4 regions of the Micromonospora globosa genome follow, and region 4 is predicted to be linked to each of the others. Evidence: riboswitches for the same ligand, from Rfam matches in the RefSeq annotation. Region 4 holds a riboswitch; each other region holds the start of a gene.

Region 1 (7,448 bases), on a different contig from region 4:
TCATGTGGTGGGACGGCGGCAGCGACGCCCCGAGCGTCGGCGCCTGCTGCGGCGCCCCCAACATGATCATGTCGGCGGCCGGGGTCACCAACGCCTTCGCCGACCTCACCGGCAGCTGGGGCGACACAAGCTGGGAGACCGTCACCGACCGCAACCCCGAGGTCATCGTGCTCGTCGACGCGAGCTGGGATCCCGCCGCGCAGAAGAAGACCTTCCTCGCCGGGCACCGCACCCTCAAGGACCTGCCCGCGGTCAAACAGCAGTGGTACGTGGTGATCCCGTTCTCGTCAACCACGGCCGGTGTCCGCAACGTCCTCGGCGTCGAAGCCCTCGCCCAGGGCATCGCCGCGCTGCCGTCCGGGGCCCCGAGCTGACCGCCGTCACCACCCGGCCCGCCCCGGTGCGCACCCACCGCCCGGTGCGGGCGGTCGGCCTGGCCGCGCTCGTGCTGGCTCTGGTCGCCGGTCTGGTGCTGTCGGTGGCCGTCGCGGTCACCATCGGCCCGGCCGACCTGACTGTCGGGACGGTGTGGACGGTCGTCGCCGGCCACCTGGGACTCGCGAACTCGGACGTGCCGCTGCTGCGCGACCACATCGTCTGGGACCTACGTTTGCCCCGGGTTCTCGGCGCCGCCACGGTGGGGGCGGGCCTGGCCGCGGCCGGTGCGGTCATGCAGACCGTCACCCGCAATCCCCTGGCGGACCCGTACCTGCTCGGGGTCTCCTCAGGGGCGTCGCTGGGCGCGGTCCTGGTGGTCGTGGCCGGCATCGGTAGTGGCGTAGCCGCGCTGACCGGCGGCGCCTTCCTCGGCGCCCTTGTCGCGTTCCTGCTGGTCGTGGGCCTGGCCGGGAGGTTCGGGGCATTGTCGCCGACGCGCGTGGTGCTGACCGGGGTCGCGGTGGGACAACTGTGCGCGGCACTGACCTCTTTCGTGATCATCTGGGTGGCCGACCCGCACGCCACGCAGAGCATCACGTTCTGGCTGTCCGGGTCAATGGCCCGCGCCGACTGGACGGCCCTGGGCTGGGCGGTACCGGTGCTGGTCGTGGTGCTGGCGGTGGTCGGCTGGCACGCCCGTACCCTCAACGCCTTCGCCTTCGGTGAGGAGGCCGCCGCGAGCCTCGGCGTCGAGGTGAACCGGCTGCGGTGGCTGCTGCTGGTCGGCACCGCCCTGCTGACCGCCGTGCTGGTCGCGGTCAGCGGCGCGATCGGGTTCGCCGGGCTGATCCTCCCGCACGCCGCCCGCCTGATCACCGGACCGGACCACCGGCGGCTGCTACCGGTCGCCGTGCTCGCCGGCGCCATCTTCCTGACCTGGGTCGACACCGCCGCCCGCACCGTCTTCGAACCGCGTGAGCTGCCGGTCGGGGTGCTGACGGCACTGGTCGGGGTGCCGGCGTTCTTCCTGATCCTGCGCCGCCGGGAGGTACGCGGCTGATGCTTCAGATCTCCGACGTCTCGTGGGCGGTGCCCGCCGCCCGCATCCTCGACCACGTCACCGGCACCGTCCCGGCGGGCAGCCTGGTCGGGCTGCTCGGCCCGAACGGCTCCGGCAAGACCACCCTGCTGCGGGCCGTCGCCGCCCTGGTGCGCCCGGATACCGGCAACATCACACTCGCAGGCGACGACGTGACTCGGCTGCGGCGCCTTGCCCTGGCCCGGCGCATCGCGTTGCTGGCCCAGCACGCCGAGACCGACCTCGACCTGACCGTCCGCGACGTGGTCCTGCTCGGCCGCATCCCGCACCGCCGGACCCGCTGGTCCGACACCGGCAGCGACCATGCCGCCGCGGTCGAGGCACTGGGCCGGGTCGACCTGGCCGGGTTCGCCGACCGTAAGTGGCAGACCCTGTCCGGTGGGGAACGCCAGCGCGTCCAGCTCGCCCGCGCGCTGGCCCAGGAGCCGGAACTGCTGCTGCTCGACGAACCCACCAACCACCTCGACATCGGCCACCAGCTTCAGCTGCTGCACCTGGTCCGCCGATCGCAGGTCACCGCCCTCGCCGCGCTGCACGACCTCAACCTGGCCGTCATGTTCTGCGACACCGTCGTCGTGCTGCACCACGGCCGGGTCGTCGCCGCGGGACCACCCGCACGGGTGCTCACCCCGGCGCTGCTCGCCGACGTGTACGGCGTCGACGCAGACGTGCGGGTTCACGACGGGCGGACCGTCATTGAGTTCCGGCCGCCGTCATGACCCGGCACGTGCTGCCGGTGCCCGGTCGGTCACCCACCACGCTGGCCACGACACGATCCACCAGCTCGCCGAGCAGATGGCCGCGCGTCTGGGCGTATTCGTGCACAGGTGTTTCCTCGACGGCGCGAAACCGTTTGCTGCACGCGGCGCTCGACGCGGCCACCGGTTCACTGGTCGGACGTGACCCGGCGGTTCGACGCGCCCCGCGCCGGCAACCCGATCATCCTGGCACGATGACCGAGGCCGGCGCTGGGCCGGCGTTCCTCGCGGCGCAGCAGGCGGCGGGAGTCATTGCGGCCAGACACCGCGGTGACTTCGCCGGCGCCGAGGAACTGCTGGGCGCCATCGGCGACGAGACCGTGCGCACCCGGGTTTCATGCTGCTCGCCGAACTCGCCCTTGGCCCTGGTCCAGTCACAGACAGGGCAGAGCATGGACGAACTCGTCCATGAGGTCACGTTGCTGATGGCCGAAGTGATGGGCAGCGTCGGACACCAGCCCGGGCTGGACCTCGCCCACGCCGAGCCCGGCGGTCCGGCGGATGGACAGCAGGCGATACTGGGGCGGTGGAAGGACAGGCTCGCCGAACCGGGCGGCTCATGGTGGCGGGCACGACGTCGGACGCGGGCAAGAGCCGGGTGACGACCGCGTTGTGCCGGGCGTTCGCACGGCGCGGTGTTCGGGTCGCTCCGTTCAAGGCACGGAACATGGCGAACAATTCGATGGCGTGTGCGGGTGGGGCGGAGATCGGCCATGCTCAGTGGGTGCAGGCGCTGGCGGCGGGCGCAGAGCCGGCCCGGCAGGCCCGGCTGGATCTGCTCGCCGACCTGGCGGAGAAACACCTGGAGGTCGACGCGCTGCTGAACCTAGCCGAGCGGGGCGCTCCCGCGGCGCCGGTGATCGGACCCTACGCGTGAGGATTCTCGTGCTCGGTGGGACGGGCGAGGCCCGCGCGCTGGCGGCCTCGCTCGTCGACGACGGTGCCGTGGTCGTGACCTCACTGGCGGGGCGGGTCGCGCGTCCCCGGCTGCCGGTGGGGCAGGTCCGCGTCGGTGGCTTCGGCGGGATCGCAGGACTGGCCGCGTACCTGGCGGAGACCCGGGTGCGTGCCGTGGTCGACGCGACGCACCCGTTCGCGGAGAAGATCAGCGCCAACGCGGCGGCGGCGTGCCCGGCCGCCGGGGTTCCCCTGCTCCGTTTGGAACGGCCCGGCTGGGCCGCTCGCCCCGAGGCGTCGGCCTGGTACTGGGCCGGTGACCACAGTGAAGCTGCCCGGGTGGCGGCCGGTCTGGGCGACCGGCCGTTCCTCACCGTCGGACGGCAGTCGCTGGCGCACTTCGTCGAACCGTTGCGCCGGCACGCGTGCCTGGTTCGCGTGGTGGACGAGCCCGACATCGTCCTGCCGGTGTCGTGGAAGCTGCTGCGCAGCCGCGGTCCCTACACCCTCGCGCACGAGCGGGAGGTGATGGCGGGCACGGACGTTCTAGTTACCAAGGACTCCGGCGGTGACCACACGGTCGCGAAGCTGGAGGTCGCCGCCGAGCGGGCGATGCCGGTCGTGATCGTGCGCCGCGCCGGGCCGCCGGCCGGAGTGCCGCTGGTCCGTGACGTGGACGCCGCCCTGGCGTGGGTGCGGGCGTTGCCCGCACCCTGACGCGAGGTTCAGCCGGGAAGGTTCAGAGCGTGGCCGCCAGCTCCTGGCGGCGCAGCCGCTCGGCGGCACGGTCCGCGTCGCGTCCGACCAGACCGGTCAGCACTGCACCCAGGACCGCCCAAGTCGCGGCCAGGGTCGTGATCGACGAGATGCGGAAGTACCAGAGTGTGTCGGCCGGGAAGCCGCCGACCTCGTTGACCGTCGGCAGCAGAGCCCCGGCGACCACGACGACCACGAGATAGGCGCCGGCACCGGCCAGCACCGCCGAGTATGCGCCCAGCTGGGGCAGCAGACGCCGGGCCAGGACCACGGCGCCGATCGCGGCGGCCAGGCTCAGTGCCCAGAACCCGAAGTACAGCGCGGTCCGCTCGTTGATCGTGTCACCGGAGCCGACCGCCGGTGGTGTGGCGGGGTACTTGAGGAACGGCACGAGGGCGGTGGCGACGAAACCGACGGCGGCGACCACCGCGGTGCTGGCCCGTGCGGACAGGGAGCCCAGACGCCCGGCGGCGAAGGCGGCAGCGAGCGCGGTCGCTCCACCGAGGACGATGCCCACCAGGATGGTGCCCAGTGCCAGGCCCCCGGTGGACTGGGTGCCACGCGAGACTTCGGCCTCCTCCTCATCGTGGCTGTGAGACTGCTCGGCGGTGGCATTGTCGTGCGGGTGCTCGGCGGCACCGGCTTCCTCCAGGGCGATGGCTGCATCGACCTGGGGTTCGGCGACGACGTAGGAGACGAGGAAGGCCGCGAAACCGGCGATGAGCCCGGCCAGCAGCCCGTGAACGAGAAAAGTGCGAGGGGTCATCAAGGGTCCGTTCGAGAGCCGGCCGCGGGCAGCACGAAACGCCCGCAGCGCCGGTGACGAGGAAAGACGAAAACTCCGGCCGGGCCGGGCGAACTGCCGCGTGGCGTGGTGTCAGTGGCAGGGGAAGCCCAGCACGTGCCGTGCGTCGTGCGTCAGCTCGTGGATGAAGGTGCCCTCGAAGACGGAGAAAGCTCCCTGCTCGGCGCCCACGAAATACAGGACGACGGCGGTGACCAGCGCGAAGAACAGCGCCCAGGGGGCGAGCGCGCGAACGGGGATGGTGGGAAGAACGGCCGGAATGGCCGTGGTCGCCTGAGGCATGACACTCCTTGGGATGCTGCGTCCCGTCGATGGGTGGTCGACCTGGCTGGAGGGTCTGGCTTCGCCGCGAGCGGCGTCACAGTAGCGCGACTGCGCCGGATTCACACCGGCTTCCTTCAGCAGGGTGGCACGACCATATCAGGTATCGGAGCAACGCGACGCTGTCGCGACTGCCTGCACGGCGGCCGGTCCGAGGGCGACGACGTGGCCGATCACCGTTACGGCGGGCGCGCCGATGCCGGCCTCGGCGGTGTCGGCGACGACGTCGGCGAGGGTACTGCGCAGCACCCGCTGGCCGGCCGAGGCGGCGTCCGCGACGACGGCGCATGGTGTGTTCCGGTCGAGACCGGCGGCGACGAGCGCGTCGGCGATGGCCGCGAGGTTGCGCATGCCCATCAGCACCACGAGGGTGGTGCCGGTGCGGGCGAGGGCGGCGTAGTCGATCGACGAGTCGGGATGGCCGGGCGGTACGTGGCCGGAGATGACGGTGAAGCCTTGCACGAGTCCGCGGTGGGTGACCGGGATGCCGGCCAGCTCCGGGGCCGCGATGCTGGAGGTCACGCCGGGTATCACGGTGGTGGGGACGCCGGCTTCGGCGCACGCGGTGACTTCCTCGAAGCCGCGGCCGAAGACGTACGAGTCGCCGCCCTTGAACCGCACAACGTGCCGTCCGGCGCGGGCGTGCTCGACGAGCAGCGCGTTGATCTGTTCCTGGCTCGTGCTCCGCCCGTACGGGACCTTGGTGACGTCGATGATCTCGGCGTCCGGGCGCGCCCACTTCAGGGCCTCCCACGGGGCGAGCCGGTCGGTGAGGATCACGTCGGCCTGCTTGACGGCCGCGCGTCCGGCGACGGTGACCAGCCCTGGATCGCCCGGGCCGGCGCCGACCAGCGTGACGTGTCCGGCCGTTCGGACCGCTGCCGGTGCCCCGGCCTCCGAGGGGGCGACGGTACGCAGCACGACGTCGAACCGGCTCTCGTCGACCGGGGTGGTGACCCAGGTCAGGCGCCCGCGGAGGGCGAGGTCCTCCAGCGCGGCGCACACGGCCGGCGCGGCGACGGTGACCAGGGCGCGCCTGTGCAGCAGCGCACTGACCGTGACGGCGGCGGGTGCGCTCCCGTCGAGGACGAGCACGCTACGGCCGGTGAGGTTCAGCTGCATGTGACGGTGATTCCTAACGTGCTGAGGAGACAGCCGTCCGGTGTACGGCCTCGGTGAACGACTGGGCCAGATGCGGTTGCCCAGCCCAATGCACGTGCAGATAGGACGCGCTGAGGCTGGGGGAGGCGAATCCGGCATTGCGGCCCTCGATGCGCCAGGCGGGGTGCTCGCCGTGACCGGGTGTGACGGTGGTGCGGTGGAATTCGTGGCCGGTGGCAGCGGTTCCCCGCTCGCCGAGCAGCTGGTCCGAGCCGAGTGCGGCACGGTGGTACGCGAGGGTGAGGCGCGGCGTCATGACGGCTTCGGCGTCGAGCGCCCCGACCATGGGATGGCCGTCGACGGAGCGGCACAGATACAGCAGGCCGGCGCACTCGGCGACGGTGGGGACGCCGTCGAGGACGGCCTGGCGCAGTTCGTGGCGCAGCGTCGTGTTGGCGCTCAGCGTGGACGCGTGTACCTCGGGGAACCCCCCACCGAGGTATAGCCCGCATGTCCCGGCGGGAAGCCGCTGGTCGCGGGCCGGGTCGAACGGGACGACGGTGCAGCCCGCCGCCTGCAGCAGCTCGGTCGTCTCGGCGTACCGGAAGGTGAAGGCACGCCCGGCCGCGACCGCAACCACCGGTGATCCGGCGCCCGGCCGCCGGACGTGCGCGGCGGGGTCCCATGGCTGGGCGTCCAGATCGGGTGCGGTGCGTGCCACCTGCAGCACCGCATCGAGGTCCACGTGGCGGGCGATCTGCTCGGCCAGCACGTCCAGGGCGGCGGCGGCCTCCTCACGTTCGGCTGCCGGCACGAGCCCGAGGTGGCGCGACGGGGCGCTGACACCCTGGTCGCGGTGCAGGATCCCGAGCACCGGTACGCCGGTGGATTCCACCGCCCGGGCCGCCTCGGCGGCGTGGCGGGCGGACCCGGCTTTGTTGAGCACGACACCCGCGACGGTGACGCCGGCCTCGAACGTGCCCATTCCGTGCACGACGGCCCCGACGCTGCGCGAGGTGTGCGAGACGTCCACGACCAGCAGGATCGGGGTGGCGGTCAGGGCCGCGAGGTGCGCGGTGGAGGCGAAACCGTCGCCGCCGATGCGGCCGTCGAACAGGCCCATGACCCCTTCGACGATGGCGATGTCCGCGTCGCGTGCGCCGTGCAGCAGCAGCGGGATCACGAGTGAGGGGTCGGTCAGGTGCGGGTCGAGGTTGCGGCCGGGGCGTCCGGTGGCCAGCGCGTGGTAGCCGGGGTCGATGTAGTCGGGCCCCACCTTGTGCCCCGACACGGTGTGCCTGCGCGCGGCCAGCGCGGCCATGAGCCCGGTCGC
Region 2 (4,909 bases), on a different contig from region 4:
CCGGCGCCCGGTGACGATCACGTGCTGACGGCCGGGACGGTGGACCAGTGTCTCCACGACGTCGCCGACGTCGACCCAGCCCCACTGCATCGGATAGGTGAACTCGTCCAGGATGTAGAGCTGGTGCCGTTCCGCCTGGATACGGCGCTTCACCTCCGCCCAGCCCTCGGCGGCGTCCGCGGCGTGGTCCGCCTCGGTGCCGCTCTTACGGCTCCAGGACCATCCGGAGCCCATTTTGTGCCACTCGACTGGCCCGCCTTCGCCGGTCTGCTCGTGCAGCAGCCCGAGCCTCTCCAGGACGGTCTGTTCCCCGATGCGCCACTTGGCCGACTTCACGAACTGGAACACCCCGATGTCCCAGCCCTGGTTCCAGGCGCGCATCGCCATGCCGAAGGCGGCGGTCGACTTGCCCTTGCCGTTTCCGGTGTGGACCATCAGCAGCGGCCGGTTGCGCCGCTGGCGGGTGGTGCTGCCGTCGTCCGGGACGGTGAGCGGCTTACCCTGCGGCATCAGGCCACCCCCGCCCGCGGAGCGGTCGCCGTGCGAACGACCCCGGTGAGCCCGTCGGCGGTCACTTCACCGAGCGGCACGTGCTCGGCCCTCAGATGAGTGGCAAGCCGGGCGGCGAGGCCGAGCCGGAATCGTCCGGTCTCGCAGTCCACGACGACGACCTGGACACCGCTGGTGGCGAGCGCGGCGGCGGCGCGGTGGGCACGACCCAGCGGGTCCGGGCCGGAGGTGGCGCGGCCGTCGGTCACCACGACGAGCAGGGGCCGGCGGGACGGGTCGCGCAGCGCCTCCCGGCGCAGCACCTCGCCACTGCGTTCCAGGCCCTCCGCGAGCGGGGTCCGGCCACCGGCCGGTAGGTCGGCCAGGCGGCGGGAGGCGACGTCGACCGAGCCGGTCGGTGGCAGGACGACCTCGGCGGTGTGCCGGCGGAACGTCACCAGTGCGACCTTGTCCCGGCGGCGGTAGGCGTCCAGCAGCAGCGACAGCACAGCGGTCTTGACCTGCTCCATGCGGCGGCGGGCCGCCATCGAACCGGACGCGTCCACGCACAGCAGCACGAGGTTCGACTCGCGCCCGACGGTCTCGGCCCGGCGCAGGTCGCCGGGCACGAGCGCGAGGCCGCGACCGCCGGTCAAGCCACCCCGGGAATGCTGATGCGGCGCCGCCGCGGTGATGGTGCCCGGCAGGTGCAGCCGGCCGTCGCCGGACGTGCGCCGCCGCTGCCCGGCGACACGGCCCTGCGGTGTTCGTGCCCGGGACCGCCGGCCGGCCTGACCGTCGCCGGTTCCTTTCACGACCAGCAAGCGGGCACGTGCGGGCTCGCCCGCGGATGCCATCGATGTGGCGGCCTGCCGTTCGGGCTCCGGTACGGGCGGGCTCTCGCCGGGAGAGCCGGGCACGTCCCCGGCCGATCTGTCGTGCCCGGTGTCGTCGGGCAGACCGCCGCCGGGACCGTCGGGTCCGGGGTCGGGGTCGTTGTGGCCGAGTAGGTCGTCCAGGCGGTCCTGGTCCAGGCCGGGCTCGTCGAAGGGGTTGCGGCGGCGGCGGTGCGGCAGCGCGAGACGGGCGGCGATGCGGATGTCCTCGAGTGTCACTCGCGTACGTCCCCGCCAGGCCGCGTGCGCCGCGGCGGCGCGAGCGGTGACGAGGTCCGCACGCAGGCCGTCCACGTCGAACGCGGCGCACAGCTCGGCGATCCTGGTCAGCGTCTCGTCGTCGAGCACGACACCGGCCAGCGAGCGCCGGGCGGCGGCCAGCCGGGTGCGCAGGGCTTCCTGCTCGCCGGCCCAGCGTGTGGCGAAGCCCTCCGGGTCGGCGTCGAATGCGAGCCGGCGGCGGACCGCCTGCACCCGCAGGACGGGGTCACGCGGGGCGGCGACCTCGACCGTCAGGCCGAACCGGTCGAGCAGCTGCGGGCGCAGTTCGCCCTCCTCCGGGTTCATCGTGCCGATCAACACGAACCGGGAGGCATGCTCGACCGAGACACCGTCGCGTTCGACGCTGACCCGGCCGGTCGCCGCGGCGTCGAGCAGCAGGTCGACCAGGTGGTCCGGCAGCAGGTTGACCTCGTCGACGTACAGCAGGCCACGATGGGCCCGGGCCAGCAGGCCAGGCTCGAACGCGACGACGCCGTCTCGCAGCGCGGCATCGAGCTTCAGCGATCCGGTCACCCGGTCGTCGCCGGCTCCGACGGGTAGTTCGACGAGGCGTACCGGCCGTTCGACGACGGGCGTGGGCACGTCGAACGGCCCGTCGGGGCAGACCGCCGAGGGATCGTCCGGGTCGATGGAGAACCGGTCGCCCGCATAGACCCGTACCGCCGGGAGCACCTCGGCGAGGCCGCGCACGGTAGTGGTCTTGGCAGTGCCCTTCTCCCCGCGGATCAGGACACCGCCGATGAGCGGATCGATCGCGACCAGGGTGAGGGCGAGAGTCATGTCGTCGGCGCCGACGACGGCACAAAAGGGGTACTGCGCTGGCATGTAGGGCTCCCGCTCGATCTGCCATGGCGGTCCACGACGCGGCATGCGCCGTGGATCGGATCGAGGCCGGTCTTCGGACTTCCCAGGTCAATGCCTGGATCACCGCAGCGGGCCCTGTGCCGGATTCTCACCGGCTTCCCAGATTCTCCCCGCGACCACGGTCGTGGGGCACCTCGAACCTGTGCATCACCATAGACGCCCCGGTGGCCGGGGCAAGGGCCGGTGGGCGGCTAGGGTGCATCTCCATGGAGGAGCGGGTGACCGTGGTGGGGATCGGGGCTGACGGGTGGGTGGGTCTGCCGGAGCCGTCCCGGGCGCTGGTGCGGGCGGCCGCGACGCTGCTCGGCGGGCGGCGGCACCTCGAGGCGGTGCCGCCCGTCGACGGCCAGCAGCGCGTGGCGTGGCCGTCGCCGCTGCGGGACAATCTGCCAGGTGTGCTCGCCTCCGCGCGAGGGCCGGTTGTCGTGCTGGCCTCCGGCGACCCGCTCGTGTCGGGTATCGGCACGACGCTGCTGGACGTCCTGGGCCCGGAGCGCGTGACGATCGTGCCCGGGGTCTCCTCGGTAGCCCTCGCCCGAGCACGTCTCGGATGGCCGGCCGAGTCCGTCACCACGGTCAGCCTGGTCGGCCGGGACCTACGGCTGATCGTGCCTGCGCTCTCGGCCGGGCGCCGGCTGCTCGTGCTGTCCAGCGACGAGACGACACCCGCGGCCGTGGCCGCGGTGCTGACCGGGCTCGGTTGGGGGCAGTCCAGGCTGGTCGTGCTCGGTGACCTCGGTGCCGCCGGTGAGTCGTGTACCGCGACCACCGCGGCCGGGTGGGACCTGAACGACGTGCCGCGGTTGAACGTTCTCGCTGTCGAAGCTCGCGGTGCCGGTCCGGGCTGGGCCTCGGGCGGCGTGTTGCCCGACGACGCGTTCGAGCACGGCGGGCAGATCACCAAACGTGACCTGCGGGCCAGTGCCCTGGCCCGGCTCGCGCCCGCGCCCGGTCAGCTGCTGTGGGACGTCGGCGCCGGCAGCGGCTCGATCGGTGTGGAGTGGATGCGGGCCTGGCCGACGGCACGGACGATCGCGGTGGAGCCCCGCTCCGACCGGGCCGCGCTGGTGCACCGCAACGCCGCTGCCCTCGGCGTGCCGGGTCTGTGTCTGGTCGAGGGTTCGGCGCCCGGGGCCCTGTCCGGCCTGGACCGTCCCGACGCGGTGTTCGTCGGCGGCGGGGCCACCGTCCCCGGCGTGCTGGACACCTGCTGGGATGCGCTCGGCGCCGGTGGACGGCTCGTCGTGCACGGTGTCACCGCCGAGACCGAGGCGGTGCTGCTGGAGCAGCACAGCCGGCGCGGCGGTGAACTCGTCCGCCTGCACGTCGAACGCGCCGAACCGCTCGGCGGCTTCACCGGCTGGACGCCCGCACGGGCAGTCAGCCAGTGGTCCATCGTCAAGGGAGATTCATGACCGTCCATTTCGTCGGGGCCGGGCCCGGCGCCGCCGACCTGCTCACCCTCCGCGCGGTACGCCTGCTCGAGTCCGCCGACGTGTGCCTGTACCCGGGCACGTACCTCGACGCCGAGGTGCTGGAGCACTGCCGTGACGACGCCCGGCTGATCGACACCCAGCACCTCGACCTGGACCAGATCACCACGCACCTGGTCCAGGCACACGCCGACGGGTCCGAGGTCGTACGGCTGTGCTCCGGTGACCCGTCGCTGTACTCGGCGGTGCACGAGCAGGCACGCCGGCTCGACGCCGCCCGGGTCCCGTGGGACGTCACGCCCGGCGTGCCGGCCTATGCGGCTGCTGCCGCCGCCGTCGGCGCCGAGCTGACCGTCCCGGAGCTGGCCCAGTCGGTCGTGCTCACCCGCGCGCAGGCCCGGTCCACGGTCATGCCGTCGGGAGAGAAGCTCGCCGCGTTCGCCGCGACCGGCGCGACGCTCGCCCTGCACCTGGCGGTCACGCGTACCCGCGAGCTGGCCGCCGAACTGGCTGGCTACTACGGCCACGACTGCCCCATAGTCGTGGTGCACCGGGTGTCGCAGCCGCAGGAGCTCATCCTGCGCGGCACGCTGGCCGACATCGGCGGCCGGGTCGAGCAGGCCGGTCTGCGACAGGCAGCGGTCATCCTGGTCGGCCCGGCGCTGGCCGGGGACGTCCGTGGCGGCGAGTCGTTCCTCTACTCGGCCGGTCGCGAGCGCCGCGTGCGCGGCTGATCAGGGCACGAAGCGCGGGCTCCAGACACGTCCGGCCGCGGTGACTCGCGTCGCCGAGGCGCCGATGATCAACAGGCATTTCATGTCGATGCTGCCAGGGTCCAGTTCGCCGAGCGAGGTGACGGTGAGGCTCTCCCCGGCCCGGCCGATGTCGCGGCCCACGACCACGACCGTCCGGGGGGACTTGTGCTCCAGCAGCACGGCCCGGGCC
Region 3 (8,962 bases), on a different contig from region 4:
CGCGGCCTCGAACACCGCCGACGCCATGCCGAAGACGCCCGCGTCACCGCCGGAGACGACCGCGACGCGCTCACCGGCGAGCGCCAGTTCGAGCGCCTGCCGGGCCCGCTCGAGCTCGACCGTGTTGCCGGAGGCGTGGCGGACGAGTCCGGGGCGCTGCGCGACGCGCTGGACGTACGGGCCGTAGCCGACGACGTGGCCGACCTCGGCGAGCACCTGCGACGCCTCGGGGGAGAGCCACCGATCGGGACCGGGGCCGAGGCCCACGACGACGACCTCGGCGCCGGGATAAGGTTCGGTGACCCTGGTGGCCGGGAGGTCGTAACGGGCCACTCCGGGCCGGGTGTCGCCGGGGACCAGCACGATCGAGAAGTACGGCACCGTGGCGGGGTCCACGTCGGCGACAGGCAGTACCCGCTCGGCGGTCATCGACGCCCGTTCGACGTACCAGGAGCCCTCGACGCGCCCGGCCTGCTCGAGCGCCGAGCGGACCTTGGTGAACGTCCGGCCCAGCTTCATGATCACCGCCCCGTCGGTGTCGGCGAGACGCCGGGCCAGCTCGGGCTCGGGCAACGTTCCCGGCAGCACGGTCAGCACGTCGGTCTGCCGGACCAGCGGCAGGGCGGTGGTGGCGGTGGCGGCGGCGAAGGCGGGCACACCGGCGACGACCTGCGTGTCGAACTCGCCGGCGAGCCGGTCGTGCAGGTACATGAACGAGCCGTAGAGCATCGGGTCGCCCTCGGCCAGCACGACCACGTCGCGGCCCGCACGAAGGTGGGCCCGCAGCCGCTCGGCGGCTTCGGCGTAGAAGTCGGCCATCGCCCCGGCGTACCCGCCCGGGTGCTCGGTGCTCTGGGTCGTCACCGGATAGACCAGCGCCTCCTCGATCACGTCGTCCGGGAACAGGCCGGCAGCGATGCGGCGCGCGTTGGACTGTTTGCCGACACCCTGGTGGTAGGCGATGACCTGGGCCGCGCCGATCAGCCGGGCGGCTTTGAGCGTGATCAGTTCGGGATCACCCGGGCCGACCCCGACGCCGGACAGCCGCCCGGTCACTCCGCCTCCCGGGCGAGGGCGTTGAGCGCGGAGGCGGCCATCGCCGAGCCGCCCCGGCGCCCGGTCACCACGAGATAGGGCACGTCGAGGCCGGGGGCGTCGGTGGCGAGGTCGATGAGCGCCTGCTTGGACTCGGCGGCGCCGATGAATCCCACCGGCGTACCGATGATCGCAGCTGGTCGTGGCGCGCCGTCGCGCAGCATCTCCAGCAGGTGGAACAGGGCCGTGGGGGCGTTGCCGAAGGCGACGACCGCGCCGGCGAGGTGGTCGGTCCACAGCGACACCGCCGCCGCCGACCGGGTCGTTGCCCACCGGTGGGCAAGCGCCGGGACCTCGGGTTCGTGCAGAAAGCAGCGGACCTCGTTGTCACGGGGCAGGCGGGCGCGGGTAACGCCGGCGGCGACCATGTGCGCGTCGGTCAGGATCGGCGCCCCCGCCTCCAGCGCCCCGCGGGCGGCGGCCACCAGGCCGGGGTGGATCACCAGGTTGCGGGTGAGGTCGGTCTGGCCGCATGCGTGGATCATCCGCACCGCGACCTTCTCGGCGTCGGCCGGCACACCCGAAAGATCGGCCTCGGCACGGATGGTGGCGAACGAGGCGTCGTAGATCGCCGCGCCGTCGGTGACGTAGTCGTAGCGGCGTGCCGGTGTGGTGAGACTCATGCGTTCTCCAGATCGGGGACGAGCAGGGTGCGGTACGGGGTGACGACGATCTCGCCGGCGCCGAGCGCGCGGATCTCCTCCAGCAGGGGAGCGTCCACTCGGCCGCCGGAAGCCGCGAGGTGCGCGGTGACGCGGCCGTCATCCTGAACGATCCTGCCCAGCGCGGGTGGAGGTGTGCTCACCCGGGTCCGCTCGGCACGGTCGAGTACGGTGCCCAGCAGCGCGGCGCCGGCGCCGGGCAGCTCGTCGACGTGCCAGGGTGAGTCCGGCCGGTCACCCGCGAGCCCGGCGAAGCGTACGGCGAGCCCGGTCAGCGCCGCGGCGGCCTCGTCCAGCCGGATGACTGGCCCCCACGCCGAGGTTCCGGCGCGTAGCTGCGCGGTGTCCGAGTCGAGCGCCACCAACCCCAGGTCCAAGTCACGGCTGACCAGATCACCGCGGCCGTCGTCAAGCACGAACAGGAACCGTCCGGTCAGCGCGGTGAGCCGGGGCTCGGCGCGCAGCCGTGCGTCGAGTCCGGCGACGACCGGGTGTAGATCGGCCCGGCCGCCACTGCGTCCGGTCAGCGGTGAGGCGAGGATGTTGCGGACCAGCTCGTGCGACGTGGACGGTACGAGCCCGGTCGCGATGACGTCGGCGACGACGGTCTCGGGCAGCCGCCCACCGTCGTGCTCGAGACCGCGCACCTGCAGGTTGGCGCGGCTGGTCAGGTGGACCGCGCCGTCGCCGTGCGCACGGGCCACCTCCACGAGTGCGCACAGCGCCGCAGTCGGCACGATCCCGCCGGGGACGCGCACCCGCACGAGCGCGCCGTCGTCGGCGATCCATGGGCGCAGCAGGCCGGGACACAGGTCGCGGCGGGTCCTCTCGGTCACGGCGACATGGTGCCAGAGCCCGTCCCCGGCGACACCGGCTGTCGGTGCTACCGTCGTGATGCCAGTCAAACTCAGCCATGAGCCAGGGAACCCGGTGCGAATCCGGGACTGACGCGCAGCGGTGAGGGTGACGGGCGGGGCACGACGCCACTGGACCCACGGTCTGGGAAGGCGCCCCGTCCGGTTGATCCCGAGTCCGAAGACCTGCTGGCCGCAGATCCGTCTGCGACACGTGCCCATCCAGGCCTCGCGCACAGGCCCCGGACGAAAGAAGACCCCGTGTCCCGATCGCACCGGATCACCGGCTCCTGACCCCGTGAGCGTCCTCGTTCACGTCGCGACCGCACTGACGGACGCCGCGTCGCCGGTGCTACGCGGGCAGGCCGAGGCAGCCGGCGCCCGACTGGCCTTCCTGCAAGCCGGCGAGCCCACGCTGACCCATGTGCTCGACCTGCTGCACGCCGAGGGCGTTCGGGAGGTTCGCCTGGAACCGGTGAGCACCGACGACCTGACTTTCGCCCGTTCGTGGGTGGGACGCGTGGCCGGCCACTGGCACCGTCAGCAGATCGACCCGCCGGTCATCCGGTTCGGCGAGCGCGCGATCACCGGGCACGAGGCGCCACTCACCTCACCGGCCTGGGAGACCACGCCGCCGTACCGCCATCATCTACTGCTGTGCCGCGGCCCGCGCTGCAGTGCCCGCGGCGCGGACGAGACCTATCGCGCGATCGTGGGCGCGCTCGTCGAGCAGCAGCTCACCGACGCCGACGTCCTCATGGCCCAGACCGGCTGCCTGTTCCCGTGCAACCACGGACCAGTCGCCGTCGTGCACCCCGACGGCACCTGGTACGGGCCGGTGCGACCCGGCGACGCGGCACGCCTCGTCGGCGAGCACCTACGCGCCGGCCGTCCGGTCGGCGACCTGCGCCTCGGCTCCCGTGTCACCGAAGGAGAAACATGACACGCATCGCCCTGCTGTCCACCTCGGACACCGACCTGCTCTCGGCGCGGGCCAGCAACGCGGACTGGTCCTGGGCCAACCCTGCCCGGCTCACCGGCGAGCGCCGCGACACCCTGACCAGCGAGGCCGACCTGGTCGTTCTGCGGGTGCTCGGCTCGCCCGAGGACGTACGCGACCTCGCCGCGCTGATCCGCGGCACCGGCCGTCCCCTGGTCGTGCTCGGTGGGGAACGGACGCCGAACGCCGCGTTGATGGGGCTGTCGACCGTCCCGATCGGTGTCTGCGCCGAGGCGCACCGCTACCTCGCCGAGGGCGGCGCGGAGAACCTGCGCCAACTGCACGCCTTCCTGTCCGACACCGTGCTGCTGACCGGCGAAGGCTTCGAACCGCCGGCGGTGCTGCCCGAGTGGGGAGTCAGCCGGCAGCCGGCCCCGGACGCCCGGCCCCGCGTCGGAGTCCTGTACTACCGGGCCCACGAGGTGAGCGGCAACAACGCGTTCGCCCACGAACTCGCCGATGCCATCGACACCACCGGCGTGGCCACCGGCGTACCGATCTACGTCTCGTCACTGCGGGCGGCGCCCGAGGAGTTGTACGCCGAACTCGCCACCCTGGACGCGATCGTCGTCACGGTCCTGGCCGCCGGCGGCGCCCGGCCCGCCGCCGCGAGCGCCGGCGGCGACGACGAGTCCTGGGACGTCGAACGGCTGCGCGCCCTCGACATCCCCGTGCTGCAGGCTCTGGCGCTCACGTCCGGCAGAGCCGAGTGGGAGGCGTCCGACGAAGGCGTCACCCCGCTCGACTCCGCGACCCAGATCGCCATCCCCGAGTTCGACGGTCGCCTCATCACCGTCCCGTTCTCATTCAAGGAGGTCGACGCCGACGGCCTGCCCCGCTACGTGACCGACCCTGAGCGATGCACCCGCGTCGCGGGCATCGCCGTCAACCACGCCCGACTGCGGTACGTCCCGCCCGCCGAGCGCAAGGTGGCCCTCGTCCTGTCGGCCTACCCGACCAAGCACAGCCGCATCGGCAACGCCGTCGGCCTCGATACGCCCGTGTCGGCGATCCGATTGCTGCGCGCGATGCGAGATGCCGGCTACGACCTCGGCGCACCCGGCGCAATTCCCGGGCTCGACCCGCTGCTCCCGGTCGAGGGAGAGGATGCCGACACGACGGCCGGCAACGCGCTCATCCACGCTTTGATCGCCGCCGGTGGGCAGGACGAGGAGTGGCTCACGCAGGCTCAGCTCAGCGAGTCGCACGTGCGTATCAGCCGGGACGACTACCGGCGCTGGACTGCCGGATTGCCCGCCGCGCTACGCGACGCCATGGCCGAGACCTGGGGCGAGGCTCCCGGCTCGCTTTTCGTCGACGACGACGGCGACATCGTGCTGGCCACACTGCGCGCCGGTAACGTCGTCATCCTCATCCAGCCCCCGCGTGGCTTCGGCGAGAACCCGGTCGCGATCTACCACGACCCGGCCATGCCTCCGTCGCACCACTACCTGGCCGCGTACCGCTGGCTCGAACACGGCTTCGGCGCCGACGCGGTGGTGCACCTCGGCAAACACGGCTCGATGGAGTGGCTGCCGGGGAAGAACGCCGCGCTCTCAGCCGCCTGCGCCACGGACGCGGCGATCGGCAGCATGCCGTTGATCTATCCGTTCCTGGTCAACGATCCTGGCGAGGGTGCCCAAGCCAAGCGCCGCGCGCACGCCACCATCGTCGACCACCTGGTGCCGCCGATGGCACGCGCCGAAAGCTACGGCGACATCGCCAAGCTGGAGCAACTGCTCGACGAGCACGCCAACATCGCCGCGATGGACCCGGCGAAGCTGCCCGCGGTCCGCCAGCAGATCTGGACGCTGATGCAGTCCGCACAGATGCATCGCGACCTCGGCCTGGACGAACGGCCCGGCGACGAGGAGTTCGACGACTTCCTGCTGCACGTCGACGGCTGGCTGTGCGAGATCAAGGACGTACAGATCCGCGACGGATTGCACGTGCTCGGCCAGGCACCGACCGGACAGGCACGCGTCAACCTGGTGCTCGCCGTGCTCCGCGCGACACAGGTCTGGGGCGGACAGAACCGGGCACTGCCCGGCCTGCGCGCCGCGCTGGGTCTTGCCGAGGACGCCCCGGCGGCCGACGTCGACGCCGTGGAGGCGCAGGCCCGTGCCCTGATCGAGGCGATGGAGAAGGCCGGCTGGCAGGCTGACGCGATCGACGCGCTGCACGACGACCCGGTGGTACGCGACGTCCTGCGCTTCGCCGCCGAGCAGGTCGTGCCGCGGCTGGCCGCCACCACCGACGAACTGACCAACGTCCTGCACGCGCTCGACGGCGGTTTCGTCCCGGCCGGGCCCTCCGGCTCCCCGCTGCGCGGACTGGTCAACGTCCTGCCGACCGGCCGTAACTTCTACACCGTCGACCCGCGGGCCGTTCCGTCCCGTCTGGCCTGGGAAACGGGACAGGCGATGGCCGAGTCCCTCGTCGCCCGGCACCTCGCCGAAACCGGCGAGCACCCCCGATCGGTCGGCCTCTCCGTGTGGGGCACCTCCGCGATGCGCACCTCCGGCGATGACATCGCCGAGGTGCTGGCGCTGCTGGGCGTACGCCCCATCTGGGACACGGCCTCACGCCGGGTCAACGGCCTGGAGGTCATCGGCCTCGACGAACTCGGCCGGCCCCGCATCGACGTGACCGTGCGCATCTCGGGATTCTTCCGCGACGCCTTCCCGCACGTCATCGAACTCCTCGACGACGCCGTGCAGCTCGTCGCCGGGCTCGACGAACCCGATGAGCGCAACTACGTGCGGGCACACACCCGCCACGACCTCGCCGAGCACGGCGACCAGCGGCGGGCCACCACGCGGATCTTCGGTTCGAAGCCCGGATCGTACGGCGCCGGCATCCTCCAGGTCGTCGAGTCCGGCACCTGGCGCGACGACGCCGACCTGGCCGCCGTCTACACCGCCTGGGGCGGCTTCGCCTACGGCCGCGGCCTCGACGGCATCGCGGCAACCGACGACATGCGAACCAACTACCGGCGCATCGCCGTCGCCGCGAAGAACATCGACTCCCGCGAGCACGACATCGCCGACTCCGACGACTACTTCCAATACCACGGCGGCATGATCGCCACGGTCCGCGCGCTGACCGGCGCCGAACCCAGGGCGTACGTCGGTGACTCCACCACGCCCGACGCCGTACGCACCCGCAGCCTGCAGGAAGAGACCAACCGCGTCTTCCGCTCGCGGGTGGTCAACCCGCGCTGGATCGCGGCGATGCAGCGCCACGGCTACAAGGGAGCGTTCGAGCTCGCCGCCACCGTGGACTACCTCTACGGCTTCGACGCCACCGCCGGTGTCGTCCACGACTGGATGTACGAGTCACTGGCCCGCGAATACGTCCTCGACGAGACGAACCAGCAGTTCATGCGCCGCGCGAACCCCTGGGCACTGCGCGGCATCGTGGAACGGCTGAACGAGGCCGCCGACCGTGGACTGTGGGCCGAACCGGACGCCGAGGTCATGGCGGAGATGGCCCGCGTGTACCTCGAGGTCGAGGGAGACCTGGAGGATCAGGCGTGACACGGCGCCTCACCCTGGTCGGCCTCGGCCCGGGCGACCCCGAACTGGTCACGGCCCAGGCCGTCCGGGCACTCAACGAGGCCGACTACTTCCTCGTCGCCGACAAGACCGGACAGCACCCGGGCACGGCCGACCTCATCGCGATGCGCGAGGCGATCTGCGCCCGGCACGTCACCGGCGCCTGGCGGCTCGTGCACGTACCCGACCCGGAACGCGACCGTGCCGGCCCGGCCGACTACACCGGCGCGGTACGCGACTGGCACGAGGCACGGGCCGAGGCGTTCGAGCAGGCATTGCTGGACAACCCGGGAGACGCCGCAGTGCTCGTCTGGGGCGATCCGGCCCTGTACGACTCGGCGATCCGTGTGGCCGACCGCATCGCCGAACGCGCACGGGTCGACATCACCGTGGACGTCGTACCCGGCCTCAGCAGCATCCAACTGCTGGCGGCACACCACCGGCTCGTCCTCAACACAATCGGCGGCCCGATCACCATCACGACCGGCCGCCGCCTGCTCCACGACGCGGCGACACACGACAACCTCGTCGTCCTGCTCGACGGGGCATTGACCTGTCGCCAGCTCCCCGAACTGTCGGCCTGGCGGATCTGGTGGGGCGCGAACCTCGGCTCGTCCGACGAGCAACTGGTGGCCGGCAACCTTGACGAGGTCGCCGACCGAATCTGGTCCCGGCGGACGGCGGCGAAACAGAGCCGCGGCTGGGTCATGGACACGTATTTGTTGCGCCGGGCCGGCAGCCTCGAGCGGCGATCCTGAGAATCACATCCTTTGACCCACCGATGATCACCCAGCCGTGAACGCACTCCTGCGATCGTTGGCCGCAACCCGTTACTGTGCGTGCCGCTCTAACGCCTTGCGCCGAGCCTTCCTTCACTACAATCGCCGTTGTAGCGGCCGTGCTCCACGCGGAGTAAGTAGATCGCGTAGTGATCCGTTGATGATCGGATGTCGGCGACCGTTTCAGTACGGGCGCGTCTAATTGGTTGCGCCAGCCAACGTCGGGCAGGGCTCAACCCCGATCCTGGTGTTCGACGCCTGGGAGCACGCCTACTACCTGCAGTACCGCAACGTCCGCCCGGACTACGTGGACCGGCTGTGGAACCTGGTCAACTGGACCGACGTCATCTCCCGCTTCGACGCCGCCCGCGCCGCCACCCCGAAGATCTGATCGGGATGACCGGGTACACCCCCGAGGCGGCCGAGATCGTCCAACGCGCCGCCGGGGTCATCGCGGCCAAGCATCGCGGTGACCTCGCGGGCGCGGAGGAACTGATGTCGGCGTTCGGCTCCGAGCAGTCCCGCACCCTCGGCTTCTACCTCCTGGCCGATCTCGCTCTGGGCCTGGTCAAGGCGCAGAGCCGCCAGTCGATGGACGACCTGGTCCGGGAGCTGTCCTTACTCTTGGCCAACACCGTCCAGTCCCAACCGGCATGACGATCCGCTGGGTTCCGCCCGGAGGCGGAACCCAGCGGGCAACCGCAGCGTCACCGCCGAGCTCGGGCAGGCCCGATGCGGCGGATGAACCGCCCCGGATCTTGTAGAGCCGTCTCCACATAACCCGGGGCGGCTCAGGCCCAGCGAACCTGGCTCAGAGAGTGTTGGGATACCTCGACGTAATCTTCGTTAAGTGTGTGTCAGCGAAGATCGCGTCTGTGTGGCTGTGCCTGTAAACCGGGCCTACGAGTTGTCGCGGCAGAACATGCCCCGCCCGCGGCGGCAACAGGTGACAGTATTCCAGGATGATTGATGTTCGACGCCGTGCGCCCAATCAGACTTGAGGATTAGCCGTCGT
Region 4 (8,962 bases):
GGATCAGGAAGTCCACGGTGTCCTGTGGCAGGTCGCCACTGCGGGCCAGGCCGAGCACGGCGAAGGACTGGTCGAAGGTGTTGCTGGCGTCCGGGCCGCTGTCGGCGGTGGTACGGCTGGTGATCCGCCCCCGCTGGTGCCCGGCGTCGGCCGTGGCGATCAGCGACAGCGTTTCCGCCCGCAGGTCGTAGCCGCCGAAGTCGGTGGGGTCCGCGTCGGCGGCGGCCGCGGCGTAGAGCAGCTTGGCGGTGGCCCCGCCGTCGGTGAAGCCCTCGATGCCCCAGTCGTCGTAGCTGTTGTAGGACCGTACGTGTCTCGCGACCTGCGCGGTTGCCGCCTGCCGGGTCGGCGCGTCGACGCCGGTGGCGGACAGCGCGACCAGTCCGTCGATGGTCAGCCCCCAGTCCTCGGGGGCGAACGGGCCGGGCAGCGAACCGTCGGTGAACTCGCCGGCCAGCCAGGACGCGGCCTCGCGGGCGGCTGTGACGTGGGCCGGGGCGGGTGCCGCGACAACGGCCGGCGGGGCGCCGGTGATCGCGGCGAGAGCCGTCACCGTGGCCATACCGAGGCCGGTGGTGAGACGCCGGGACAGGGGCATCAGGGGTGCCTTTCGCAGAGCGGTCGGTGAAACCTCCGGAAAGCACCCCGAGAAACGGACACCCCGCTCCGCGTGCTGCGGTGAGCGGGGTGGTCGGACCTCGGCGGCCCGGACTTCACCCTGTAGACCTCGACAGTGGAAGCCGCTCGTCCCGGGCGGGGCATTCCGGCTCGCGAAAGGGGGACTCTCGCTCACGGTTGCGGGTCAGCGCCGGCTTCGAACCGGCTTCCCCCCGCGCGGGACGTATGCAGTTGTGTGCCCGGCGCACCGGGTGCCGACACCGTACCGCCCGGGCGCGCGACGACGCCAGAGCAGCTGCCGGTACCCGGTGCGCCGCTGGTCACACCACTTAGAAGCGGCGGTTCAGGGAGCGGCGATGCTCGGCGGGGCGCCGGCGCCGAAGGACCAGCCCTCGACACTGCCCGGCGCGGGGTTGTAGCCGGTCGCCCCCGACGTGCTGTAGGACCAGGAGCCGCCGCTGGACGCATGCCAGTACGACCAGTACGCCGTGGCCGGCGGGGTGTTGACGCACGGCTCGGTCGCGGCGGTGGGCTTGCCGTTGATCCGGCAGACGAAGGCCAGGCCCCAGCGGGCGGTGCCGGTGACTGTGAAGCCGGCGGCCTGGAGCGCGGCCAGGCCGGTGGCCGGATCGCCCGGCGCACAGGCGACCTGGACGCCGCCGCCGAGCGCGGCGAAGTCGACGACCACAGTGACTCCCGAGGTGCCGGCGCAGGCGGCGGCGTGCGCCGCCCGGGGCGCGGGTTCGACTGCGGTCAGCGCGACGCCGGCGACGACGGCGGCCAGCAGGCCGGCCAGCCAGGTGCGGACTGTGGAACGATGACGGAACACGGATCCTCCTGTGATCGGGTGAGCGGCGAAGGGTTCACGGGCAGGCGAGCGCCGGTGCGCCGGGGTCGGCGCCGGCGGCGGACAGACGGGCGTACCCGATCCCGGTGAGACCGAGGACGGCCTGGGCGGTCGCCCGGGGTGCGGTGGCCGGGTCGAAGCCGCCGCCGTCGAAGTCGACAGCGCCCCGGTCGGCCGGCGCCCCGGCGCAGCCGACCTGGAGTCCGGCGAGGAATGCCCGGGCCCGCGCCCAGGCCGGCAGCCGGTGGCCGTCGCGCAGGGCCTGCGCGGCGAGGCCGGTGCTGTTGGCGTTCGGCGTGCCGCCCGCGTTGGCGAAGCCGCCGTCGGCACGCTGAACGGACACCAGCCAGCGCAGCCCGGCGGCGGCGTCGGCCGGACGGTCCGCGGCGCGCAGCGCCTGTGCCGCGAGCGCCGTCGCGTCCACGTCGGACGTGCAGACCGGTTGCGCGGGCAGCAGCGGGTAGCCGCCGTCCGGGCACCGGGTGCCGGCCAGCCAGGCAGCTGCCGCCGGCGGCGCTCCGCCCGCCGTACGGTCCAGCGCCAGCAGCGCGAAGGATTGGCTGAACGCGTTGCTGTAGTCGCCGTACGCGGACCGGTCGCTGAACCTGCCGGCCGGCGTCTGGAGCGAGCGCAGCCGGGCGATCAGGTCCACCCCGCCGACGTCGGCCGGGTCGCCACCGCGCACCTGCACGGCGAGGGCGAGCTTGGCGGTCGCACCCGCGTACGCCTCGGAGACGCCGTCGCCGAGGTAGCCGTCGCGGATGTCCGGCCGGGTGACCCAGGCCAGCGCGTCGGCGCCGTGGTCGTCGGCGACGCCGGTGGCGGCGAAGGCGAACACGGCGTCGAGGGTCAGCCCCTGGTCGGGGTACGCGACACCGTCGAAGACCGCCTCGAAGCGTTCGCCGTCGACGAGTTGCCGGGCGAGCCAGCCGCCGGCGGCCTCCGGGCGGGTGAGGGCGGCGCGCTCGGGGGCGGCGACGGCGGGTGTGGTGAGGGTGAGGGCGGCGAGTACGCCGCAGAGGAGCGTGAGCAGGCGGTGCCGGCTTCGGCGGACGACCATCGGAAGCGCCTCTCCGGCCCGGCGGTCGTCGAAAGCCCGGACGACCGCGGCAACGCCGCGTCGACCGGGACTCCGACCCGTGGGCCACGACGGGTGGGGAGCGGATGCACGCGTACGACGGGTATTCGGGCTCGCCGCCGCAGATTTCTCTGGGCGGCCTACCGTTGCGGGCCAGCGCCGGATTTCGACCGGTCTTCCCCCGCACGTACACGCGGTGGTTCAGTTGTCGCGACAGTCTGCTGTGGCCGGAGCGCCGATGTCAATGCGCCAGGAACCGGACACGTGCCGTGACGGCCGGCGGGACGCCCGGTGAAGACCGGGCGTCCTCCACCTCGTGGTCACTGTCAGCGGGGCCGGGAGCCGGTCATCGGCGGAACGGCCCGGTGACGCAGTAGGTGATGCCGCCGGAGGACGAGCCGGTCGTGCCGCGTTGCGACGAGAAGTACAGCCGGTCCCCCGCCGGGGTGAACGCCGGCCCGGTGATCTCCGAACCGCTCTGTCCGGTGATCCGCAGGAAGACCGAGATCTTGTCGTCGGGCGTGATCATGCAGATCTCCATGTTCCCGCCGTCCTCCGCGACGTACAGGTCACCGGCAGTGGACCCGGTGATGTTGTCGACCCCGGTCAGCGGAGGGGTGCCCGGACTGACCAGGTTGTCGTCGTAGGCGAGCTCGTACGTGCCGGCGGCCAGGTTGACCTGCCACACGCGGTTGTCGCCCTTCGTGGTGAACCAGACGGTGTCATCCGCGTAGTGACAGCCCTCGCCGCCGTTGAACGTCTTCGCGCCGGACACCTGCTGCCGGGTCGGGGTGGGCGAGCCGTCCGGGTCGGGCACCGTGGCCCAGGTGAACGTGCCGGAGGTCGCCGTACCGGCGCGGAAGACCTGGAGGGTTCCAGCGGAGAGGTCGCCCCAGGTGGTCGGCACGAACCGGTAGAACTTGCCGTCGGTCTCGTCCTCGGTCAGGTAGACGACCCGGCGGACCGGGTCGGCCGCGGCCGCCTCGTGCTTGAACCGGCCCAGCGCGGGACGCGCCACGGCGGTCCCGCCGAGGGGGTACGTCTCGAAGACCCGGCCCAGGGACACCTCCTCGCAGGAGAGCCAGGTGTTCCACGGTGTCTTGCCCCCGGCGCAGTTGTTATTGGTTCCGGAGAGGATCCGCGACGCCCCGACCACGGTGCCGCTGGAGTCGAAGACGAGGCGTGAGGCACCGCCGCCCGCACCGGCTGACACCTCGGAGTTCGACACGTAGATCCAGCCGGTGCCGTTCGGGAACACGGCGCCACCGTCCGGAGCGTCGTGCCAGGTGTACGACGTCCCCGGCACCGTCCGACGGGATCGTGCGACGATCGAGCTGGTGAAGCCGGCCGGCAACTGGATGCCGTTGGCGTCGGCGGGCTGGAGCCCACCGTAGGGGCCCGCCGCGTTCTGCGCCGGGGCTCCGTACGCCGCCGACCACGCGGTGAACGGCAGCGCGACAGCGCCCGCACCGACGACAGTGGCCCGCAGCATTGCTCGACGATCCATGGAACCTCCTCGGTAGGTTCCCCAGATCTGACCGGGCGGAGCTTACGCACATCGATCTGTTGGATGAACGTCGATGGACGCCTCGGTGCGCGGCGTCGTGTCACCGGCCGTCTCGTCCGTCGCCTGCCGGTGACGGGAGCGACTCGCGGTCGGCCCCCGCCACCGTTCGCACGGCTGGTCAGCCCTTGCGCCACTTCTGGTTGGCCGTGCCCCCGCAGTCCCAGAGCTGGAGCCTCGCGCCGTCGTTGCCGTTCCAGTCCTTGATGTCGACGCACTTGCCGGCCTGGAGGTTGACCAGGTCTCCGGCCGCGTTCAGGGTGAACTGCTGGGCGCCGGTGCCGTTGCAGGTGTAGAGCTGCACCGCCGCCCCGTTCGCGGTGGACCCGGCGTCGACGTCCATGCACTTGTTGTTCTGGCTCTTGAGCGCCGTGCCGCTGAACGTCCACTTCTGCGCGTTGGTGTTGTTGCAGTTCCACATCTGCAACGGCGCGCGGTCGACGAAGTTGGAGCTCGGCACGTCGATGCACTTGTTGTTCCAGTTGCTGACCACTGGCACCCCGGTGGTCGGGGTGCCGCCGCCACCGCCGGTGAACGGGCTGAGGATCAGTCCGGCCGAACGGGGATCGCCGTCGTGCACCAGCGACTCGAATCCGCCGACGTCGTCGAAGGCGAACGCGTACGCCCGGCCGTCGGTCATGTTGGCGTGGATCAGGCGTGCGTACTGGTTGGTGGGGTTGCTGCGGTAGAAGTCGGCGGCGTTCGTGCTGGGCTGGGTGTCGACGGTGCCGAGCGTGCCTCGGTTGAGGGCGGCGCAGAGCGTACGCGAGATCGGGCCGACCACCTGGTCGTTCGGCGCGGGCAGGTCGCCGTCACAGCCCCAGACGCTGGCCGAGGAGGGCCGGTTGAAGGAGGCGACGACCTGGCCGCTGCCGTTGGTGAAGGTCATGGTGTTGCCCGAGGTGCGGCCGTAGTACCGGATGGCCGGCTGGTCGGCGAAGGGCGCCACGGTCAGGGTCTTCGTGGTGTACGCGTTCCACGCGGAGGCGATGTACGAGTCCAGGTAGGTGGTGCTGAGCAGGCCGGCCCCGGCCGCCTTGCCCGGAGCCAGGACGCGCAGCACGGTCCCGTCGGAGCGGGTGTGGACGGTGCCGGCCCAGCCCGGCTGCGCCCGGATCCCGTCGATCACCGCGTTGCGTCCGTTGGCCACCACGTCGCCGGTGCGCTTGGTGACGCCGTTGGCGCCGGTCACGGTGACCGCGTGCGGGATCGCGAACATGTCGACCTGGGAGCTGTTGAGCCACAGCCCGGAGTCGTTGTAGGTGAACTCGCTCCAGTCGAAGAGGATGTCGCGGTTCGCGTCACCGGCCGCCCAGGGCGCGGGCTGCACCAGTCCGTCCGGGGTGAGGAAGAACTTAAGCTTCTGCCCGAGGGAGAAGTAGGCCCGGCCGGAGAAGCCGCGGGGGAACTGGATCGTGGTGCTGCCGCCGTTGCCGGGGCCCGGTATGGAGACGTCCGGCGCGGGTGACGGCGGGAGCTGCCCGCCGGTCCACGGTACGAATCCGCCGCCGGAGGTGACGTAGCCGAGCCGGCCGGAGGACAGCTGGACGCCGATGACGTAGAGGTGGACCGGGTCGCTGCGGCCGGTGGTGTTGGTGACGGTGACCGGCAGCAACGCCGGTCCGACCGCCTGGGCGGGCGTAGCGACGACGGCGCCGGTGAGCCCGGCGAGCAGGGCGGACGCGGCGGCGAGCAGCCTTCTTCGGAGACGCATGGGGACACCTCGCGGGAGACAGGGGGACGGGAGAGCGCTCTCTCAGCAGGGTCCAATTGTTAATATTGTTTGTCAATAGGTGGTTGCCTATGGATCAGGGCCACGGCGAAGGTCACCGGTTGATTAAGATCCACTACGGAACAGTCGACTGTGGATTGGGTAGGTAGGTACATGAAACGCATGCTTTCGGCGCTGACGGCGCTGGTGACCGTCGCGGCGGGCCTGACTGTCGGCGCCCCCGCCGCCCAGGCGGCCGGCTCCTGCTCGGGGACCATCACCTACAGCCAGGTGCAGTCGTCCGGGCTCGGTGAACTGGTGATCTACTACAACAGCAGCAACGGGGGCACCAACAGCGCCTGCTTCTACCACCGCGGCGCGGCGTACGGGAGGTCGGCGCCGACCTTCGTGCAGATCTACCGCTGCGCGGAGCGGTCGGGCGAGGGCGCGCACTGCACCCGGTCGGGCGGCGCGGACACCAATTCCGGTGACTTCAGCTACTACGCCGGCCCGGTCGCCGTCACCGGTACGGCGAACTACTGCGTCGAGGCGGTCGGCTACATCGGATGGGCCGGTGAGCGCCACCAGATCTACAGCCGCCGCCAGGGCTGCTGAACCCGCTCCCCTCCCCCGGACCGGGGCCGGCGCACGATGAGCGCCGGCTCCCCGGCCGGGCCGGGTCAGACGGCCAGCGCGCGGCGGCACCTGGTGAGTTCCGCGCGCAGATCCCGGCGCAGGGCGCGGTCCAGGCCGGGCTGGGCGAGCGCCTGGGCGAAGTCGCGGGCCGCCTCGTCCCACCGGCCCAGCCGGGCCAGGGCCGTACCCCGGTTGTAGCGCGGCACGGGGGCCTCCGACAGCGCCACCGCCCGGTCCAGGTCGGCGAGCGCGGCGGCCACGTCGCCGCGCTCGAACCGGGCGGCGGCCCGGTTCGTCCACGCCTCCACCAGTTCGGGGTCCCCGTTCAGGGCCCGGGTGAGCAGTTCGTCGGCCTCGACGGGCCGGCCGCGCTCGGCGAGGACCAGGCCCAGGGTGCACAGCAGCGCGGGCTCCTGCGGAGCGCCGGCCAGCCCGGCCCGCGCACCCGCCTCGGCGGCATCCAGCGCGCCGCGCTCCACGTGCAGGTTGACCAGGGCGATCCGGGCGTCGAGGTGCCCCGGTTCGATGGCGAGCACCCGCTCCAGGTCGGCGCGCGCCCGCTCGGGGCGGCCCCGCTCCTGCTGGAGCACGGCCCGGTTGTAGTACGCCTCGGGCAGGTGCGGTCCCAGCCGGATGGCGGCGTCGTAGTCCCTGATCGCGGCTCGGGTCCGGCCCGCCGCCCGGTGGAGGGCGGCGCGGTCCACGTAGTACTCGCAGTTGTCGGGGTCGTGGGCGATCACGGTGTCCAGATCGGCCAGCGCCCGCGCCGGGTCGCCCAGCGCGAGGTGAACCTGCGCCCGGTTGTGGCGCAGCCGGGCCAGGTCCTGCGGGCGTTCGCCGGGGCCGAGCGCGGCCGTCAGCCGGGTCAGCCCGTCGTCGACGAGCCGCAGCGCGCGGTCGGGCCGGCCGGCCCGGCTGTCCAGCAGCGCCAGGCCCTGCTCGTAGAAGACCGTCGACAGCAGCCGCCGGCGTGGGTCGGCCAGTTCGGCGGCGAGGCGCAGCGCCACCTCCAGCCAGTGCCGGGCCAGCGCCGGGTCCTGGTCGGCCGCCGGCAGGTGCCGGGCGTGCAGCATGGCGGTGGCGTACGCCGCCGACATAGTGATCTTCGGGTCGTCGGTGACGGCCCGCGCCTCGTCGTAGAGGTCGAGCGCCTCGGCGGCCCGGTTCAGGGCCGCCAGGGCGGTGGCCAGGCCGGTGGTGAACGCCCACCAGTGCCGCAGGTCGCCGTCGGGGGTGACCGCCGCCCGCCCGCGCCGGGCGACCCGGGCCGCGTGGTGGTAGTAGCCGCGGGCCAGGCTGTCGCCCAGTGCCCGTCGCAGCGCCTGCGGGGTGCGCTCGCCGGGCGCCGGATCGGGGGCACCGTCGTCGCGCAGGTCGAGGCGCACCGGGGCCGGCCCGAGCCGGCGGGCCAGCGCGTCCAGCAGTTCGGCTGTCGTCTCGTCGGCGCCGGCGACGTGATCGAACCGGACGGTGACGGGCCGCCGGAGCGTGCCGGCCCAGGCCGCCACGAGTTCCGCCGCGCCGTAGGCCAGGCAGGCGGTACGGCGGGCGGGGTGGAAGCGGATCGGCTCCTCCTCGGCGGCCGGCCGGGCCGCCGGGTCGAGCTGGGGAGCGATCGCGTGCAGTTCGACCGCGTGCCGGGCCGCCAGGCGGGGCCGGTCGGCGGCGACCCGGCCGAGGAAGGCCGAGACCCCGGCGTACGGTCCGTGGTCGCGGTGGCAGTCGTAGCGCTCCGCCCCGTCCGTCACCGCAGGGCCCACCGCCGCAGGGGCGGGCGCCCGGGAGCGCCCGCCGGGCCGGCAGTTACCAGCACCACTCGATCCACAGGCGGCGTGCGCCGGACACCAGGCGGAGTGCAGTCGTGCGACGGATGGTCATCGTCCTCATAGGAACCTCCGATGTGATGCACCTCAGGGCTGGCCCAGAGCGTAATGCCGGTCGATGGAAATAAGAAGGGTTCTCGCGATTCGCGGCGGGCTGATCGCCCCGCCACGCCGAACTCCGCCGTCGCGGCGCCGGCCATTCCGCTGCCGAGCAGGCGTACGACGGTCAGCGCGACAGCATCCGGCGGACCCGGCGGCCCACCGCTTGCTTGACCTGGTCGCGCAGTGGCTGCGCGCGGCGTGCCGTGAGCTTCTGCTGCAGCGTCCGGTTCTCGTCCCGCAGCCATTGGATGCGCGTCAGCAGTTCCTCGGCCGTGTAGGCGGAGGCCGGCCGGACCGCCGGCGGGTAGACGGTTCGGCGGACCTGCTCGTCGAAGCGGGTGGCGCTGTCCCCGTCGGCGAACGACAGGCCGAGGTCGTGCTTGGCGAGGAACGCGGTGATCCGCGCGAAGCGCTCCTTGTGGCCCTCGTTCAGGGCCGTGTAGTCGGCTTCCTCGTAGAGTCGGGCGGCGTCGACGTCGGCCGGCACGTCGCGCATCAACCGGTGCGGGATGTCGAAGTAGCGGGCCAGTTCCAGGGTGCGCGAGTCGTGTGCGAGGAGATACCCGGGAGTGCCGGAGATCAG

Evidence for each region. Region 4 has a riboswitch for cobalamin ahead of IF06_RS0100390 (peptidase). Riboswitches for the same ligand answer to the same signal wherever they lie in the genome.
Region 1: linked by a shared signal. The riboswitch ahead of IF06_RS0130055 (CbtB domain-containing protein) and the one ahead of IF06_RS0100390 (peptidase) in region 4 are both predicted to bind cobalamin.
Region 2: linked by a shared signal. The riboswitch ahead of IF06_RS0130035 (magnesium chelatase subunit D family protein) and the one ahead of IF06_RS0100390 (peptidase) in region 4 are both predicted to bind cobalamin.
Region 3: linked by a shared signal. The riboswitch ahead of IF06_RS0130005 ((2Fe-2S) ferredoxin domain-containing protein) and the one ahead of IF06_RS0100390 (peptidase) in region 4 are both predicted to bind cobalamin.

The regions. Positions count from the first base shown of each region.
Region 1 covers NZ_JNZR01000048.1:20,065-27,512, reverse strand. The annotation lists gene IF06_RS0130090 (ABC transporter substrate-binding protein) at 1-374, shown strand, start outside; gene IF06_RS0130085 (FecCD family ABC transporter permease) at 401-1,438, shown strand; partial or broken gene IF06_RS0130080 (ABC transporter ATP-binding protein) at 1,438-1,945, shown strand; gene IF06_RS34510 (hypothetical protein) at 2,430-2,837, shown strand; partial or broken gene IF06_RS34505 (cobyric acid synthase CobQ) at 2,795-2,989, shown strand; gene IF06_RS0130065 (cobalt-precorrin-6A reductase) at 3,121-3,849, shown strand; gene IF06_RS0130060 (CbtA family protein) at 3,872-4,654, opposite strand; gene IF06_RS0130055 (CbtB domain-containing protein) at 4,766-4,975, opposite strand; adenosylcobalamin (AdoCbl) riboswitch at 4,974-5,114, opposite strand; gene cobA (uroporphyrinogen-III C-methyltransferase) at 5,114-6,136, opposite strand; gene IF06_RS0130045 (cobyrinate a,c-diamide synthase) at 6,150-7,448, opposite strand, start outside.
Region 2 covers NZ_JNZR01000048.1:14,995-19,903, reverse strand. The annotation lists gene cobO (cob(I)yrinic acid a,c-diamide adenosyltransferase) at 1-510, opposite strand, end outside; gene IF06_RS0130035 (magnesium chelatase subunit D family protein) at 510-2,492, opposite strand; cobalamin riboswitch at 2,539-2,683, opposite strand; gene IF06_RS0130030 (bifunctional cobalt-precorrin-7 (C(5))-methyltransferase/cobalt-precorrin-6B (C(15))-methyltransferase) at 2,738-3,946, shown strand; gene IF06_RS0130025 (cobalt-precorrin-4/precorrin-4 C(11)-methyltransferase) at 3,943-4,698, shown strand; gene IF06_RS0130020 (precorrin-2 C(20)-methyltransferase) at 4,699-4,909, opposite strand, start outside.
Region 3 covers NZ_JNZR01000048.1:5,797-14,758, reverse strand. The annotation lists gene IF06_RS0130020 (precorrin-2 C(20)-methyltransferase) at 1-1,056, opposite strand, end outside; gene IF06_RS0130015 (precorrin-8X methylmutase) at 1,053-1,718, opposite strand; gene IF06_RS0130010 (sulfite reductase subunit beta) at 1,715-2,593, opposite strand; cobalamin riboswitch at 2,639-2,820, shown strand; gene IF06_RS0130005 ((2Fe-2S) ferredoxin domain-containing protein) at 2,910-3,554, shown strand; gene cobN (cobaltochelatase subunit CobN) at 3,551-7,150, shown strand; gene cobF (precorrin-6A synthase (deacetylating)) at 7,147-7,926, shown strand; partial or broken gene IF06_RS33365 (Fe-Mn family superoxide dismutase) at 8,177-8,338, shown strand; gene IF06_RS0129985 (hypothetical protein) at 8,344-8,604, shown strand; gene IF06_RS0129980 (hypothetical protein) at 8,952-8,962, opposite strand, start outside.
Region 4 covers NZ_JNZR01000001.1:82,902-91,863, reverse strand. The annotation lists gene IF06_RS0100400 (prenyltransferase/squalene oxidase repeat-containing protein) at 1-598, opposite strand, end outside; cobalamin riboswitch at 757-830, opposite strand; gene IF06_RS0100395 (hypothetical protein) at 962-1,447, opposite strand; gene IF06_RS0100390 (peptidase) at 1,482-2,525, opposite strand; cobalamin riboswitch at 2,624-2,760, opposite strand; gene IF06_RS0100385 (alkaline phosphatase PhoX) at 2,890-4,050, opposite strand; gene IF06_RS0100380 (beta-1,3-glucanase family protein) at 4,229-5,821, opposite strand; gene IF06_RS0100375 (hypothetical protein) at 5,993-6,433, shown strand; gene IF06_RS34655 (tetratricopeptide repeat protein) at 6,499-8,202, opposite strand; gene IF06_RS0100365 (polysaccharide pyruvyl transferase family protein) at 8,504-8,962, opposite strand, start outside.